Caulobacter sp. FWC2: one gene and its partners. The protein of the gene in region 1 interacts with the protein of each later gene in a pairwise test. Links are inferred from orthologs where the notes say so. Each region holds a gene or a part of one and is shown in the gene's direction. Other genes may lie near its edges.

What was found. Proteins that work in one complex are often made in the same cells at the same time.
Region 2: the proteins of grpE (region 1) and CSW62_RS19485 interact in binary tests that used the Escherichia coli proteins (3 or more experiments, as listed by UniProt). The link is inferred for Caulobacter sp. FWC2 from one-to-one orthologs.
Region 3: the proteins of grpE (region 1) and groL interact in binary tests that used the Escherichia coli proteins (3 or more experiments, as listed by UniProt). The link is inferred for Caulobacter sp. FWC2 from one-to-one orthologs.

Annotation. Positions count from the first base shown.
Region 1 is NZ_PEBF01000001.1:4,967,042-4,972,440, reverse strand. What follows is about bases 1,889-4,601. They hold grpE (nucleotide exchange factor GrpE), read left to right. Parts: upstream 1,889-2,783; coding sequence 2,784-3,419; downstream 3,420-4,601. Other genes in these bases: dnaN (DNA polymerase III subunit beta), read left to right, coding at 3,575-4,601; hrcA (heat-inducible transcriptional repressor HrcA), read left to right, coding at 1,889-2,771. Also shown: CSW62_RS23425 (S1C family serine protease), read right to left, coding at 1-712; rph (ribonuclease PH), read right to left, coding at 829-1,545; more of hrcA, read left to right, coding at 1,695-1,888; more of dnaN, read left to right, coding at 4,602-4,693; CSW62_RS23400 (VOC family protein), read left to right, coding at 4,878-5,249; DNA replication/repair protein RecF, read left to right, coding at 5,286-5,399. UniProt on the Escherichia coli protein: Participates actively in the response to hyperosmotic and heat shock by preventing the aggregation of stress-denatured proteins, in association with DnaK and GrpE. It is the nucleotide exchange factor for DnaK and may function as a thermosensor.
Region 2 is NZ_PEBF01000001.1:4,108,606-4,114,193, forward strand. The notes cover bases 782-3,683. They hold CSW62_RS19485 (Nramp family divalent metal transporter), read left to right. Parts: upstream 782-1,517; coding sequence 1,518-2,849; downstream 2,850-3,683. Other genes in these bases: CSW62_RS19480 (GSU2403 family nucleotidyltransferase fold protein), read left to right, coding at 782-1,467; CSW62_RS19490 (MaoC family dehydratase), read left to right, coding at 3,033-3,479; CSW62_RS19495 (OsmC family protein), read left to right, coding at 3,543-3,683. Also shown: CSW62_RS19475 (acyl-CoA synthetase), read left to right, coding at 1-384; more of CSW62_RS19480, read left to right, coding at 454-781; more of CSW62_RS19495, read left to right, coding at 3,684-4,019; CSW62_RS19505 (serine protease), read right to left, coding at 4,415-5,263; CSW62_RS19510 (S9 family peptidase), read left to right, coding at 5,396-5,588. UniProt on the Escherichia coli protein: H(+)-stimulated, divalent metal cation uptake system. Involved in manganese and iron uptake. Can also transport cadmium, cobalt, zinc and to a lesser extent nickel and copper. Involved in response to reactive oxygen.
Region 3 is NZ_PEBF01000001.1:580,193-585,741, reverse strand. What follows is about bases 782-3,644. They hold groL (chaperonin GroEL), read left to right. Parts: upstream 782-1,322; coding sequence 1,323-2,966; downstream 2,967-3,644. Other genes in these bases: CSW62_RS02800 (IMCp domain-containing protein), read right to left, coding at 3,624-3,644; CSW62_RS02805 (hypothetical protein), read left to right, coding at 3,306-3,620; CSW62_RS26740 (hypothetical protein), read left to right, coding at 3,132-3,263; groES (co-chaperone GroES), read left to right, coding at 973-1,263; CSW62_RS02820 (VOC family protein), read right to left, coding at 782-796. Also shown: CSW62_RS02825 (DUF4345 family protein), read right to left, coding at 1-383; more of CSW62_RS02820, read right to left, coding at 413-781; more of CSW62_RS02800, read right to left, coding at 3,645-4,703; CSW62_RS02795 (DUF3089 domain-containing protein), read left to right, coding at 4,867-5,549.

The DNA of each region.
Region 1 (5,399 bases):
CGAAGACGCCCAGCCACGGCCGCGGCGGATGCGGGCTGCGGCCGCGGGCCAGTTCATCCAGGATCGGCGGCAGCAGCTCGGCGGGCACGAACATGTTGATCGGCCGCGCCAGGCCTTCGTTGTCGCGGCCTTCCAGGGTCAGGGAGCCGAGGCCGACGAGGTCGCCCTTGGGGCCGATCAGAGCCGCGCCGCTCCAGTGCGGATGGGCCGGGCCGGTGATGATGGCGTCGTCCAGCAGGTATTCCCAGTAGCCGGCGAACGGCATGCGGGCCAGGACCTTGCCGGCCACCGCGTGGGCGCGGCCGCCGGCGCCGGCGGCGATGATCGCGTCGCCGGTGTCCAGGTCCTTGGCGCTGCCGATGGTCATGACCGGCAGGTCCAGCGGCTCCAGCGCCTGGACCAGGCCCAGGCCGGAACGAACGTCCAGGCCCAGCACGTGGGCCGGCACGCGGCGGCCGTCGTTGCGGGTGAGGATGACATCCGTCGCCTCGGTGATCAGATAGGCCATGGTCAGCACCAGGCCGCCGGGGCCGATGACCACGCCATTGCCGACGCGCTCGGTCCCCAGGATGCCCGCCGTATAGGCGTCGGGCGGGACGGTCGCTTCCAGCGCCACCATAGAGGCCAGCGCCTGGTCCAGGTCGAAGCGATAGGCCTCCGCCGACGGGCGCAGGCGGGCTTCGACTTCATGGCCTTCGAACGGGGTGGTCACGCAGAACTCCTGAATCCTTGGATCTGGAATCTGGGACCGTTACCCCGTTCCGGCAAGTGCGGCCCGAACGGGATGGCGCGGCCACCCCGTTCTTCTTGCGGGAAGGACGGCGGCCGTTAGGCTTCGATCGCCGCCCGTTGGATGACGAACAGCTCGTTGATGCCCTTCTCGGCCAGGCCGAACAGGGTCTCGAACTCGGCGCGAGTGAAGCCGCGCTTTTCGCCGGTGGCCTGGATCTCGACGATGTCGCCCACACCGGTCAGGACGAAGTTGCTGTCGGCCTCGGCGCTGGAGTCTTCCTCGTAGTCGAGATCGAGGACGGGGGTGTCCTTGAAGACGCCGCACGAGACGGCCGCCACCTGGCCCAGAATCGGGTCGGTCTTCAGCACGCCTTCGGCCAGCAGGTAGTTGACCGCCAGGCGCAGGGCGACCCAGGCGCCGGTGATGGCGGCGGTGCGGGTGCCGCCGTCGGCCTGGATGACGTCGCAGTCCAGGCTGATCTGGCGTTCGCCCAGGGCCTTCAGGTCGACGACGGCGCGCAAGCTGCGGCCGATCAGGCGCTGAATCTCCTGGGTGCGGCCGGTCTGCTTGCCGGCGGCGGCTTCGCGGCGGCCGCGGGTGTGGGTGGCGCGGGGCAGCATGCCGTACTCGGCGGTGACCCAGCCGGCGCCCTTGTTGCGCATCCAGCCCGGGACGTTTTCTTCGACCGTGGCGGTGACCAGCACCTTGGTGTGGCCGAAGCTGATCAGGCAGGAGCCTTCGGCGTAGCGGTTGACGCCAGTTTCCAGCGTAACGGCGCGCAGCTGGTCGGGGGCGCGTTCGGACGGACGCATGCTAGAAACTCCGGTCTTTAGAAAAGGGAGGGGCTTTGAATGTGTGTGTCAGGCCGCTTATCCTATTGCGAGGCGCGGTTGAAAGAGGCCGACCGCTTTTGTCCGCCGACCGGGTCCCAAACGACACGCCCCTCATGGCCTTTTAGAACATGACGCATCTCTTCCCTGGTCCGATCGTCCCCGCGCCTGGTCTTGGCGAGATGGACAGCCGCGCCCGCGATATCTTCCGCCGGGTGGTGGAGTCGTACCTGGAGACCGGCGAGCCGGTCGGGTCGCGCACCATTTCCAAGGGCGGCCTGGCTTTGTCGCCGGCGTCGATCCGCAACACCATGCAGGACCTGGCGCAACTGGGCCTGCTGGACGCCCCTCACACCAGCGCCGGTCGGATGCCGACCCACGCGGGCCTGCGGATGTTCGTCGACGGCTTTCTGGAAGTCGGCGACATCGGCGAAGAGGAAAAGCGCGCCATCGAGGCGCGGCTGGCCGTGAAGGGGCGCTCGTTCGAGGAAGCCCTGGGCGAGGCCTCGTCCATCCTCTCCGGCCTGGCCGGCGGGGCGGGCATCGTCGTCACCCCCGTCCGCGAAGGCGGGGTCAAGCATGTGGAGTTCGTGCCGCTGGGCGGCGGCCAGGTGCTGGCGGTCATGGTGTTCGAGGACGGCCAGGTCGAGAACCGGCTGATGCGCCAGGCTCCCGGCGTGACGCCCTCGGCGCTTCAGGAGGCCAGCAACTTCCTCAACGCCCGCCTGCGCGGCCGCACCCTGTCCGAGGCGCGCAGCGAGATGGGCGGCGAGCTGGACATCGCCCGTCGCCAGCTGGACGAGACCGCCGCCCGCCTGGTCGAGGACGGGCTGGCCGCCTGGAGCGGCGGCGAGGGCGACGCCCGCTCGCTGATCGTGCGAGGGCAGGGGAACCTCCTGGTCAACGCTCGGGCCCGCGAGGACATCGACCGCGTGCGCCAGCTGTTCGACGACCTGGAGCAGAAGGGCCAGCTGATCGGCCTGCTGGACGACGTCCGTGACGCCGAGGGCGTGCGCATCTATATCGGAGCGGAGACGCGGCTCTTTTCGCTTTCGGGTTCCTCGGTGATCGCGGCGCCCTATATGACGGGCCGACAGAAGGTGCTGGGCGCGATCGGCGTGATCGGGCCCGCGCGTTTGAACTACGCCCGAGTCATTCCGTTGGTGGACTACACCGCCCGGGTGCTCGGACGGATGATGGATGGATAAGGACTGTACGAGATGACCGACGAGCAAACGCCGGCTGAAGACATCGCCTTCGAGGGCGCGGAAGACTTTGGCGATGCGTCGCAGGAGATCGCGGCGCTGCAGCTGGAAGTGGCCGCGCTCAAGGAGCAGGCCCTGCGCTACGCCGCCGAGGCGGAGAACACCAAGCGCCGCGCCGAGCGCGAGATGAACGACGCCCGCGCCTACGCGATCCAGAAGTTCGGCCGCGACCTGCTGGGCGTCGCCGACAACCTGTCGCGCGCCACGGCCCACAGCCCCAAGGACTCGACCGACGCGGCGGTGAAGAACTTCATCATCGGCGTCGAGATGACCGAGAAGGAGCTGCTCGGCGCCTTCGAACGCAATGGCCTCAAGCAGATCGCGCCGGCCAAGGGCGAGAAGTTCGATCCGCACCTGCACCAGGCCGTGATGGAGCAGCCGGCGACCGACGTCGCCGCCGGCGGCGTGATCACCGTGCTGCAGGCCGGCTACGAGCTGATGGGGCGCCTGGTGCGTCCGGCCATGGTCGCCGTGGCGGCTAAGGGCTCGACCGGCCCCTCCGCCAACGAGCCCTCGGCGGCCGCCAATCCGTATGCCGGCGCCGGCGCGGACGGCGACAGCTCGGGCGGTTCGTTCGACCAGAAGGCCTGACGAGGCCGAAAGCTTCGTTTTTCGGACCGCGGGGCGCGCGAATGACGGGCGCGCCCCCTTTCGCCCTCCGCGCTTTGCGATAATGTCGGCGGTCCATTCTCAACGGGGGTAGCGGGCGATTCCTTGCGTTCAGCCCGCACGATCTGGACCGGACTATGAAGCTTACAATCGAACGGGCGGCGCTCCTGAAGGCGCTGAGTCACGTGCAGAGCGTCGTCGAGCGGCGCAACACCATTCCGATCCTGTCGAATATCCTGCTGTCGGCCGAGGGCGATCGCCTGTCCTTCTCGGCCACCGATCTGGACATGGAGATCATCGACGAGGGCTTCGCCCAGATCGACGTGCCCGGCCAGATCACGGCGCCGGCCCACACCCTGTATGAAATCGTCCGCAAGCTGCCCGACGGCGCCGACGTTTCGCTGAGCTTCAGCGGCGACGATCCGCGCCTGGTGATCCAGGCGGGCCGCTCGCGCTTCAACCTGCCGGTGCTGCCGGCCGGCGACTTCCCGGTGATGAGCAGCGACGGCCTCTCCAGCCGGATCGCGGTCGACACCAACGAGCTGATCCGCCTGATCGACAAGACCCGCTTCGCGATCTCGACCGAAGAGACCCGCTATTACCTGAACGGCCTCTACGTCCACACGGTCAATGAAGGCGGAGAGACCAAGCTGCGCGCCGTGGCCACCGACGGCCACCGCCTGGCCCTGGCCGAGATGCCGGCGCCGGAAGGCGCTGCCGGCCTGCCGGGCGTGATCATCCCGCGCAAGACCATCGCAGAAGCCCGCCGCCTGATGGAATCGGCCGGCGAGACGGTCGACCTGCAGCTTTCGCCCCAGAAGGTCCGCTTCGAGTTTGGCCAGGCCGCCCTGACGTCCAAGGTCATCGACGGCGCCTTCCCGGACTATCTGCGCGTCATCCCGCGCGACAACGCCAAGATCCTGACCTTGGACAACGACCTGTTCGCCAAGGCTGTCGACCGGGTGGCCACCATCTCGGCCGAGAAGAGCCGTTCTGTGAAGCTGGCCATCGAGCCGGGCCGCATCACCCTGACCGTCCGCAACATGGAAGCCGGCCAGGCCGTGGAAGAGGTCGAGGTTGATTACGACGGCGAGCCCTTCGAGATCGGCTTCAACGCCCGCTACCTGCTGGACGTCTGCGGCCAGATCGGCGGACCGATCGCCGAGTTCCGCTTCGCCGACCCGGCCAGCCCGACCCTGGTGGTCGATCCGGTCGACCCGGGCGTGAAGTACGTGCTGATGCCGCTGCGGGTCTGATCTCGCGATGGAGTCCTGAGGAACGAAGAGCGGGCGCTTCGGCGCCCGTTCTGCTGTCTGGCGCACTGCGGAGGCATCGTGGGGCGGGGGTCGACATTGCCCACGACGCCCTCTGCCGTAGGGTCATATTGCGATTGGTTATAAGCGCGCTAATGTCCGTTTTCCAAGAAAACGGGAGGTGCTCATGGCTAAGATTAACTACGTGACGGTCGGCTCGAACGACCTGGAGAAGGCCAAGGCCTTCTATGACGGCCTGCTGGGCTCGATCGGCATGAAGCCGTTGTTCGAGCACCCGTCCGGCGGCCGCCTCTATCGTGGTGATGGCTGCATGTTCGGGGTGCTGGGTCCGTACGACGGCAATCCGGCCTGCATCGGCAACGGCATGATGGGCGGCTTCGCTTTCGATACGGTCGAGGAGGTCGATGCCTTCCACGCCAAGGCGCTGGAGCTGGGCGGCACGGACGAGGGCGCGCCGGGCGCGCGGATGCCCAAGGTCTATTTCGCCTATTTCCGCGACCTGGATGGCAACAAGCTCTGCGGCTACAAGATGGGCTGAGTAGCTTCGGCCGGCGACACCGCTTAAGAACGCGCCATGGCGTCGGCCGCTTTGCTTTCCCTGACCTTGACGGACTTCCGCTCCTACGAGCGCGCCAGCCTCGAGACCGAGGGGCGTAGCGTCTACCTGTTCGGGGCTAACGGGGCCGGC
Region 2 (5,588 bases), 860 kb from region 1 along the record:
GGCTGGGCGGACGAAGAGGGCTATCTCTACCTGACCGACCGCAAGAGCTTCATGATCATTTCGGGCGGGGTGAACATCTATCCGCAGGAGATCGAGAACCTGCTGATCACCCACCCCAAGGTCGCCGACGCCGCCGTGGTCGGGGCGCCCTGCGAAGAGATGGGCGAGAAGGTCGTGGCCGTCATCCAGCCCATGGACCACGCCGAGGACCAGACCGCCCTCGCCGCCGAACTGATGGCCTTCGCCCGCGCCAATCTCAGCCACGTGAAGTCGCCGCGCCGCATCGACTTCATGGCTGAGCTGCCCAGGCATCCGACCGGCAAGCTCTACAAGCGGCTGATCCGGGATGCGTACTGGGGCAAAGGCGAGAGCCGGATCGTCTAGGTCAATCTTCCTGTTGATTTTCCGAAAAGTTGCCACCACTTTATCGGAAGTGGTGGCAACGGTGATGTCGTGACCCTTCCGCGCCTTCCCCTGGCGATCCATACCAATGTCGCCGAGCTTCTCGACCAGTTGCGCGCCGCGCAGATCGCGGAGTTTGGCGAGGGGGCAAACTTCCTACGTCGCGAACGCAAGGGACGCTTCTACTGGTATGTCCGGTCCAGGCAGGTGGAAGGCCAGCGCCCCGAGCGCTACCTGGGTCCCGAAACACCCGAACTGCTCGAGACCATCGAACGCGCCAAATCCCTGAAGAGCGCGGCGGACGGTCGGCGCATGCTGGTGCGCGCCCTGCGCGGGGCCGGACTTCATGCGCCGGACGAGCGAACGGGCCGCCTCCTCCAAGCGCTCGCCCAGGCCGGCGTCTTCCGCTTGCGCGCGGCGATCGTCGGCACCGTTGCCTTCCAGACCTACGGCGCCCTGCTGGGCTTTGCGCTGCCCGCCCAGGCGGTGAGGACCGGCGACCTCGACATCGCGCAGGACTATGGGATCTCAATGGCGCTGGATGACGGGCTAGACCGGTCGTTCCTGGAGGTTCTACGCACGGCCGATACGGCCTTCTCTCCCGTACCCAAGCTGGACCCCAGCAAGAGCGCGACCTACCGCACCCCCGACGGCTACGCGGTCGACGTTCTGACCACCAGCCGGCACGCGGGCGACGAGGAGACATCACGCCTCGACGCCTTGAAGACTGACGCCACGCCCCTGCGCTTCCTGGATTTCCTGCTGCGGGAAACCATCGAAGCCGCCGTATTGCATGGCGACGGCGTGCTGGTGCGCGTTCCCGCCCCGGCGCGTTACGCGGTGCACAAGCTGATCATCTCGCGCAAACGCAGCCAAGCCAACCCGAAGCGGCGGAAGGATCTCGAACAGGCGGCCGCATTGATTCAGGCGCTAGCCCAGGACGACCCCTTCGCCCTGCGCGACGCCTATGCCGAGGCCCGCGAGCGCGGCGAGACGTGGCGAACCTTGCTGGATGAGGCCGTCAGCCTGCTGCCCGAGGCCGCACGCGCGGCGTTGGAGCGCTAAGCCGCGCCTTTGGTTCTATAAGTCCGGCGAATCCACGGTAACGCTTGGCCATGCTCGCAGCCCTCCTCGACCGCCTGCCCAAGACCGCCACCGCCCCGTTCTGTCCGGCCGAGGTCCGCGGCGCCGTCGCCGTGCCCGATGGTCTGCCGGCCTGGAAGCGAATGCTGCGGGTGGCCGGGCCCGGCCTGCTGGTCAGCGTCGGCTACATGGATCCCGGCAACTGGGCGACCGACATCGAAGCCGGCTCGCGCTACGGCACGTCCCTGCTGTTCGTGGTGGTGCTGTCCAGCCTGGCGGCGATCGTGCTGCAGACCCTGTCGATGCGGCTGGGCCTGGTCACCGGCATGGACCTGGCGCGGATGTCGCGCGAGCGGTTCGGGCCGCGCGCGGTGCGGATACAGTGGCTGCTGGCCGAGCTGGCCATCATCGCCTGCGACATCGCCGAGGTGCTGGGCAGCGCCCTGGCCTTCAAACTGCTGCTGGGCATTCCGCTGTGGGGCGGCGCGCTGCTGACCGCCCTGGACACGGTCATCGTGCTGGGCCTGAAGGGCAAGGGTTTCCGGCAGCTGGAGGCGATCATCCTGGGCCTGATCTCGACGATCGGGATCTGCTTCCTCGTTCAACTGATCCTGGCCCCGCCCAATGCCGGCGACGTCGCGCGGGGTCTGGTTCCCTCGCTGGACGCGCTGAAGCAGGGCAACGCGCTCTATCTGGCGATCGGCATCCTGGGCGCGACGATCATGCCGCATAACCTCTATCTGCACTCGGCGATCGTGCAGACGCGGATGACGCCGACCGACACGCCGGGCAAGCGGGCCGCGATCCGCCTGTCGACCATCGACACCGTCGTCTCGCTGCTGCTGGCCCTGTTCATCAACGCCGCGATCCTGGTCCTGGCGGCTTCGGCCTTCCACGGATCCGGCCTGACGGAAGTCGCTGGCATCGAGGAGGCGCACAAACTGCTGGCCCCCATCACCGGCGGCGCGCTGGCCGGCGTACTGTTCGCCATCGCCCTGTTCGCCTCGGGCCAGAGCTCGACCTTCACCGGCACCATCGCCGGCCAGGTGATCCTGGAGGGGTTCCTGGACCTGAAGATCCCCTGCTGGCAGCGGCGGCTGATCACCCGGGGCCTGGCCATCGTCCCGGCCCTGATCGGCGTGCTGACCCTGGGCGAGCACTCGGTCGGCAAGCTGCTGGTGCTGACCCAGGTGGTGCTGAGCGCCCAACTGCCGTTCGCCATCTGGCCGCTGCTGCGCTTCACCGACGACAAGGCGCTGATGGGGACCTTCGCCAACGGCTGGATCACCAAGACCGTGGCCTGGTTCCTGTTCGTGGTGATCTCGGCGGCGAATGTCTGGCTGGTGGTTTCGACCTTCATTTAGCCCCCTTCCCCCTTTGATGGGGGAAGGGTCGGGGATGGGGGTGACACCGCTTGACGGAATTGCGCGGCATCAACCGCCGCATCCCCCCCTGCCCCTCCCCCATCGAAGGGGGAGGGGAAAGCTTGCCGTGACTGCTGTCCCATGCGATCCATCCGAACAACTGTTCGAGGGAGAGAAAACACCATGAAGGAAGTCGCCTACGCTGACGTCGCCAGCCTGGTTGGCCAGGAGATCGGCGTGTCCGACTGGGTCGAGGTCACCCAGGAGCGCGTCAACCTGTTCGCCGAGGCCACCGGTGACCACCAGTGGATCCACGTCGACGTCGAGCGCGCCACCCGCGAGATCGGCGGTCCGATCGCCCACGGCTACCTGACCCTGTCGCTGATCCCGATGCTGGGCGCGGACATCCTGCGCGTCACCGGCGTCACGCGCGGCATCAACTATGGCTGCGACAAGGTCCGCTTCACCGGCATGGTCCGGGTCGGCAAGCGCGTGCGCATGCGCCAGAAGCTGCTGTCGGCCGAGCCCAAGTCGGGCGGCCTGCAGATGAAGAACGAGTGCACCATCGAGATCGAGGGCGAGGAACGCCCGGCCTGCGTGGCCGAGACGATTTCGGTCATCTACGGGTAAGCGCTCCACGCGCCTCGGGCCGGCGGAATCGCGCTAAGCGTCCAATGGTCCGAGGAGCGTCCGATGGCCAAGCAGCACGACTATACCAGCCTGATCGAATGGACCGGCGATCGGGGCCAGGGCACGAAGACCTATCGCGGCTATGACCGGACCTGGACCATCGCCACGCCCGGCAAGCCGCCCGTCCCCTGCTCCAACGATCCGCTTCTGGGCGGCGATCCGACGCTGCACAATCCCGAAGACCTGCTGCTGTCCTCGCTAAGCGCCTGCCACATGCTGTGGTACCTGCACCTGGCCTCGGTGGCCGGGATCGTGGTGCGCGGCTACCGGGACCAGCCGATCGGCGTCGGCGAGAGCACGCCCGACGGCGCCGGCCGCTTCCTGAGCGCGACGCTGAAGCCCCATATCCGGGTAGAGCGCGGCGCGGACCTCGCGAAGGCCGACGCCATCCACCATGAGATCCACAAGGTCTGCTTCATCGCCAGGTCGGTGAACTTCCCAGTGGCCTATGCGGCGACGTACGAGGAAGCGGACGCCTGACAGGCGGCCCCCGTCCAAAACGAAAACGGCCGCCGGATCGCTCCGGCGGCCGTTTCGTCTAGTCATAGCTCGGCGTTCACTTCTTGATCGCGTCGCCGATCTTGTCCTGAGCCTGGCCGACCTTGTTCTGCACGTCGCCCTTGGCTTTCTGGACGGCGCCTTCGGCTTCGAGGCGTTCGTTGCCGGTGGCCTTGCCAGCGGCTTCCTTGACGGCGCCCACGCCCTTGTCGATAGCGCCTTCGACACGATTGGTGCTCATGGCTCACTCCTGTGTGTGGTGTTGAACTCCCCACAAGAACGGGCCTGGCGCGCATCGCGTTCCGAAATAGTCCTAGAGCGTGGCAGCCGAAAGTGTGAGCGGTTTCGGCGCCCGCTACGCTCTAAATGTTAGAGTCCTAGTGCGAAGCGCCCATCGCATTGGCCGAGATCGCCACCGCCGCGACCGCGCCGGGTATGCTCGGTTCCGGCTTGCTTAGCCGCGCCTGGGTGACCGGCGAGCCTGGAACCTTGTCCAGCAAGGCCAGGGTCTCGCGGATGAACTTGGCGTGGGTGACGATGCCGATCTCCAGGCGCTCGCCCGACAGTTCGACCTGCTGGGTCAGGAGGCCGGCCACGAACTGGACTTCCTGGCTTTCGCTGGCGCCCGGCCGGCGGCGCGCGCCCTCGGCCATGAACACCGGCCCGCCCGAATTGCCGGGGAACACCGAGAAATCCATCAGGAAGGTCGGGAAGTTGGTCGCCGGCGCCAGCGGGTACGAGGCCACCCGGCCCGAACGCAGGATCGGGAAGCCGGCCGGGTTCGCGGAGAGGCCGCGCGGGAAGCCCAGCGCCATCATCTCGTCGCCGGGGCCGAGCGCGTACTGGTTGAAGGTGTCGTCCTGGGCCAGGTACTTCATCGGGATGGCGGCCTTGACGAACTCGGGCGGAGCCTCGACCACCATGACCGCGACGTCGCGGGTCGGGTGCTTGACCCACAGCGGGTGGTCGCCATCGCGGATCTTCAGGGTCTCGGGATCGAAGCGCCAGACGCCGTCGCCGCCTTCGATGCGGTAGCCGATCTTGGCCGACATGGCAGGCATCTTGTCGAACACGTGGGCGGCGGTGACCAGGATCGTCCGGGGCTTGCCGTCCGGGGTCGGGTCGGAGATCAGAAAGCCGGTGCCGACTGTCCGCGTGCCGTCACTCAGCGGCTGCTCAATCTGAACCGTCGCCTTGATCAGGTCGACGGAGAGATCCCAGGCCATATCGCCCCCTTGGTTACGCTTAACTCGACTACTCGCCCGACCACAGAGTGAGTTTGACCACAGGATTCTCGCGCCGCAAGTTGTCGTTCTGCCGCAGTCGCGCGTTAGAGCCTGTTGGGGAAAATTCTGGCCATGAACCGGCGACAGATGATGACGAGCGCGGCCGCGACGCTTACGTCATCCCCCACAGTCCTCCCTGGAATAGCTTTCGGATCCGCCATGTCCTCAGACACCGCCCGCCCTGTCCCGCCGGTCGCGCGCAAGATCCCCAAGACGATCGAGCAGCTGGGTCGCACCCGCGTCGACGACTATGCCTGGATGAAGG
Region 3 (5,549 bases), 4.4 Mb from region 1 along the record:
AAGAACGGCAGGCTGAGCGTGATGCCGATCAGGGCGTTGAACACCATCGCGCCGCTGTTGTAGCGCCCGGCCTCGCCGTCCATCGCCGCCGAGATCGCCCTTCCCGCCGCCGCGCCCAGCCAGGCGACGGCCAAGGCTAACGCCATGGCCGCTCCGATGCGCGGCTGGTAGCCGAGATAGAGCGCCGCCACGCCGTGCGAGGCGATCAGCACCCCGCCCAAGGCCCGGCCCTCGGCGAACAGCGGCGGCTTGGGCGTGTCGTCGTCGGCCAGCCCCGCCAGGCCGAGCATGGTCTGCGGCCGGGCCAGGATCATGCCGCCCAGGCTCCCGCCGATGACGCAGGCCAGGACCGCCAGGAACAGCGACAGGACGTAGCTCGACATAGGCCTTGGAACTCCTGTTATTCTCGACGTTATTCGGGCGCGCGGCAGACAGCCTCGACGTTGAAGCCGTCCGGGTCCAGAACGAACGCGCCGTAATAGTCCTTATCGTAATGTGGGCGAAGTCCGGGCGAACCATTGTCTTTCCCGCCAGCCTTCAGCGCCGCTTCGTAAAAGGCGTCGACCTGGGCGCGGGTTTCCGCGGCGAAGGCGACGTGAAGCTTGCCCTGCGTCGTGTCGTGGCCGGAAACCCAGAACATCGGCCGCTCGCGGCCATAACCCGCCACGTCGACGCCGTTGGTGAATTCCTTGGGCACGACATAGAGCTGGCGGATCCCCAGCGGCGCCAGGGCGGCGTCATAAAAGGCGGCCGACCGGGTGAAATCGCTCACCCCAAGCCCCATATGATCGAACATCAGCGGTCTCCCCTTGGTCAGGCGACGCAAAAACTTCGCCCACCCTGTCCTTGACTCAACCGAGCGCGCTGCCTAACTCACGCCCAGCGTTGGCACTCGATGGGAGCGACTGCTAACAGCCTCGCTCCCCGATCCAGCGCAGCCTTTATTTGAAACCGTTCCGACGGAGAACACCCATGAAATTTCGTCCCCTGGGCGACCGCGTCCTCGTGAAGCGCGTCGAAGAAGAAACCAAGACCAAGGGCGGGATCATCATCCCCGACACCGCCAAGGAAAAGCCGCAAGAAGGCGAAGTCGTCGCCGTCGGTCCCGGCGCGCGTAACGACAAGGGCGACGTCGTCGCTCTCGACGTGAAGGCTGGTGATCGCATCCTGTTCGGCAAGTGGTCGGGCACGGAAGTGAAGGTCGACGGTCAGGACCTCCTGATCATGAAGGAAAGCGACGTCCTGGGCGTGGTCGAGGCCTAAGCCTCCTCCGTCCTCTTCGCTTTCGACCCCTAGTTTCTCTTTTAGAAGGGCTCATACACATGGCCGCTAAAGACGTTTATTTCTCTTCGGACGCGCGCGACAAGATGCTGCGCGGCGTCAACATCCTCGCCAACGCGGTGAAGGTGACCCTGGGCCCCAAGGGCCGCAACGTCGTGATCGAAAAGTCCTTCGGCGCCCCGCGCTCGACCAAGGACGGCGTCTCGGTCGCCAAGGAAATCGAACTGAGCGATCGTTTCGAGAACCTCGGCGCGCAAATGATCCGCGAAGTGGCCTCGAAGACCAACGACAAGGCCGGTGACGGCACCACGACCGCCACGGTCCTGGCCCAGGCCATCGTGCAAGAAGGCCTGAAGTCGGTCGCCGCCGGCATGAACCCGATGGACCTGAAGCGCGGCATCGACAAGGCCGTCGCCATCGTCGTCGCCGAGATCAAGGCGTCGTCGAAGAAGGTCACCACCAACACCGAAATCGCTCAGGTCGGCACCATCTCGGCCAACGGCGACAAGGAAGTTGGCGACATGATCGCCAAGGCCATGGACAAGGTCGGCAACGAAGGCGTCATCACCGTCGAAGAAGCCAAGACCGCCGAGACCGAACTCGACGTCGTCGAAGGCATGCAGTTCGACCGCGGCTACCTGTCGCCGTACTTCATCACCAACGCCGACAAGATGGAAGTTCAGCTCGAAGAGCCGCTCATCCTGCTGTTCGAAAAGAAGCTGTCGTCGCTGCAGCCGCTGCTGCCGGTGCTGGAAGCCGTCGTCCAGTCGGGCCGCCCGCTGGTCATCATCGCTGAAGACGTCGAAGGCGAGGCCCTGGCCACGCTGGTCGTCAACAAGCTGCGTGGCGGCCTGCGCGTCGCCGCCGTCAAGGCTCCGGGCTTCGGCGATCGCCGCAAGGCCATGCTGGAAGACCTGGCCATCCTGACCGGCGCTCAAGTCGTGTCGGAAGACCTGGGCATCAAGCTCGAGAACGTGTCGCTCGACATGCTCGGCAAGGCCAAGAAGGTCTCGATCACCAAGGACGACACCACGATCGTGGACGGCATCGGTGAAAAGGACGCGATCGAAGCCCGTATCGCCCAGATCAAGCGCCAGATCGAAGACACCACGTCGGACTACGACAAGGAAAAGCTGCAAGAACGCCTGGCCAAGCTGGCCGGCGGCGTTGCGGTCATCCGCGTCGGCGGCTCGACCGAAGTCGAAGTGAAGGAAAAGAAGGACCGCGTCGACGACGCCCTCAACGCGACCCGCGCGGCCGCCGATGAAGGCATCGTCCCGGGCGGCGGCACGGCTCTGCTGAAGGCTTCGCAAGCCCTGGCCGGCCTGACCGGCGACAACGCCGACCAGACCGCTGGCATCGCCATCGTCCGTCGCGCCCTGCAGGCCCCGATCCGTCAGATCGCCGAAAACGCCGGCGTCGAAGGCTCGATCGTGGTCGGCAAGGTTCTGGAAAGCACCAGCGCCTCGTTCGGCTTCAACGCCCAGACCGAGCAATATGTCGACCTGATCGCCGACGGCGTCATCGACCCGGCCAAGGTGGTCCGCACCGCTCTGCAAGACGCCGCTTCTGTGGCCGGCCTGCTGATCACCACGGAAGCCGCCATCGTCGAAGCCCCGAAGAAGAACGCCGGTGGCGCTCCGGGCGGCGGCATGCCGGGCGGCATGGGCGACATGGATTTCTAAGAAGTCCTGTCGGCTAAACGCTGAAATGATTGAGGGCGGGGCCGCGAGGCTCCGCCCTTTTTCTTTGTCCGCATGACGACGGTTTCACACTCCCGTGACGCGCGAGAACCAAGGCGAAGGTTCGACGTTAATCTTCCGCTCACGTTGCAGAGCATGGAGGCTGAAATGTCGCTCGTGCGTTTGTATCCCGCCCAGCGCCGTCGCCGCGCGTCGCGAACCAGCCTCATCCTGGTGGGCGTCTCGGCTTGGCTTGTGCTGGGCCTGGTCAGCCAGGCAGCGTTCCAGCTGATCGGCTAGAGGCCCTATCCGCGAGGCCTGGCGAGCGCTACATGCGCCTCTATGTTCCGCCAACGCCCCGACGCCGATCTGATCGTTCAAGGCTGGGTCATCGGCGTGATGGTCGAAGTCGCGGGCGAGCGCCTGCCGGTCCGTCACTACTTCGCGGTCGGAAAGTCGGATCGCGCCCAGGCCGAGTGGGCGGCCGTGGACCTGGCGATGAACGCCGGCTCGGTGGCCTCAAGCCCCGTCAAAGGCCAGGAGCCCGTCGAGGCGCTGCGCGAGATCGTCGCCTACCGGATGCGTGAGCTGGGCCTCAAGCCCGGCGAGGCCCGCGCCCTGGGCGACAAGAACCCGAGGCGCTGGCTCTCGCTCTAGACCCTAGTGATGCTTGCCGCCGCCACCGCAGGCGCCGCAGCCGCCCTTGCTGCCGCCGCCATGATAGCCGCCGCCGATGTGGATCGAGGACGACGCAGAGGCTGAGGCCGACGCCGAGCTCGACGCATAGCCGCTCGAAGAGCTGCCGGCGTAGCCGCCCGCATAGCCGCCACCGCCTGCCAGGCCAGGACCGCCGTAACCGCCGCCACGCCCGCCCGACTGCGCGCCGACATAGCCCATCGGCAGGGGCGGCGGCTCGATATAGTTGCCCCACGCCGAGCTGCCGACGGAACCCGCGTTCCAGCCGCCGCCTGCGCTATAGCGCGAGCCCGAATAGTCGCTCGAATACTCGTAGGACGAGCGCTCGCGGCTCTCCTCGTAATAGCTGTCCTCGTAGCGTTGTCCGCCGCAAGGGCTGCACTGCTGCTGGTAGACCGCGCCTCCGCAGACGCGGGGCTGGCAGCCGCCCTGCTGCTGGACCGGCACATAGACCGGGCGGTCCACCGGGCGGTCGACATAGACGTAGACCGGCACCTGAATGATCCTGTCGACCACCTCACCGCCCGGGCCTGAACAGGCCTGCTGGCACGGCGTGACCGTCGGGGCCGGGGTCGGAACGGGACGGTCCACAGGGACGGGGCGATCCACGGGAACCGGACGATCCACATAGACCGGACGATCCACCGGCACTTCCACGCGCTTTTCGACGATCTTCTCGACAATCTTCTCGACCGGACGGTCGATATAGACGGGCCGGTCCACGATCTTCTCGACCGGAACCTGGACCAGCTTCTCGACGGGCACCTCGATACGCTTTTCGACCACGACCGGCCGCTCGATGATCACCGGCTTTTCGACAATCTTCTCGACGATCTGGGTGGTGGGACGGTCGACATAGACCGGCACGCGGCGCTCCACCACGCGGTCGACATAGACCACCTTGGTGCGCGTCGTGACCCGTTTTGGCGCATGATGCTGGCGCACCGGAGCGCGCTCATAGCCGTCCGCCAGCACGGGCGAAGCCAGGGTAAGGCCAGCGAAAACCGCCAGCACGCCGACGCGGAGAAGGGTCTTGGGGCTCATGGCCGACCTCGATACGAACGCAGGAGCGTCCCTTGACGGGACAATCGCCGTCGACGTCGCAAGCCTCGCGCCAAAGGCGTTCCAAGCCCACTTGGCGAGTGGTGTTCTCTCCGTCATTGTCCGCGCCAAACGAGCGTTCGAAACGCATCGGGAGGGGAAGACGATGGCGAAGACTCTGGCGGCTCTAGGCTTGATGGCCGGCTTGGCTCTGGCGGGCGCGGCTCGCGCCCAGGCCCCGACGGGCGTGACGCCCAACGACTATGGCAAGACAGAGAACTGGCTATGCCTGCCGGGCCGCCAGGACGCCTGCGCGGTCGACCAGACCACGACCATCGTCCAGGCCGACGGCAAGACCTCGACCGAGGCGTTCAAGCCGGTCGCCAGCCCGGCCTATGACTGCTTCTACATCTATCCGACCGTCTCGACCGATCCGGGCGGCAACAGCGACATGGTCATCGACGAGGCCGAGCGCCGCGTGGTCGAGCAGCAGCTGGCCCGCTTCGGCGGCCAATGCCGGCTGTTCGCCCCGATGTATCGCCAGGTGACCCTGGCGGCCCTGCGCGCGGTGATGATGGGCCAGCCCTCGCCGGGCAACGGCGTCCTGGCCTATGGCGACGTGCGCGACGCCTGGCGCTGGTACCTGGCCAACGAGAACAAGGGACCCAATGGGAAGGCTAGGGGTGTTGTGCTGCTGGGCCACAGCCAGGGCTCGCGGATGCTGCTGGACCTCCTGAAGAACGAGGTGGACGGCAAACCGGCCCAGAAGCAGATGATCTCGGCCTATGTGCTCGGCATGAACACGCCGGTGACCGATGGCAAGTTCGGCTCGATCCCGCTGTGCGACAA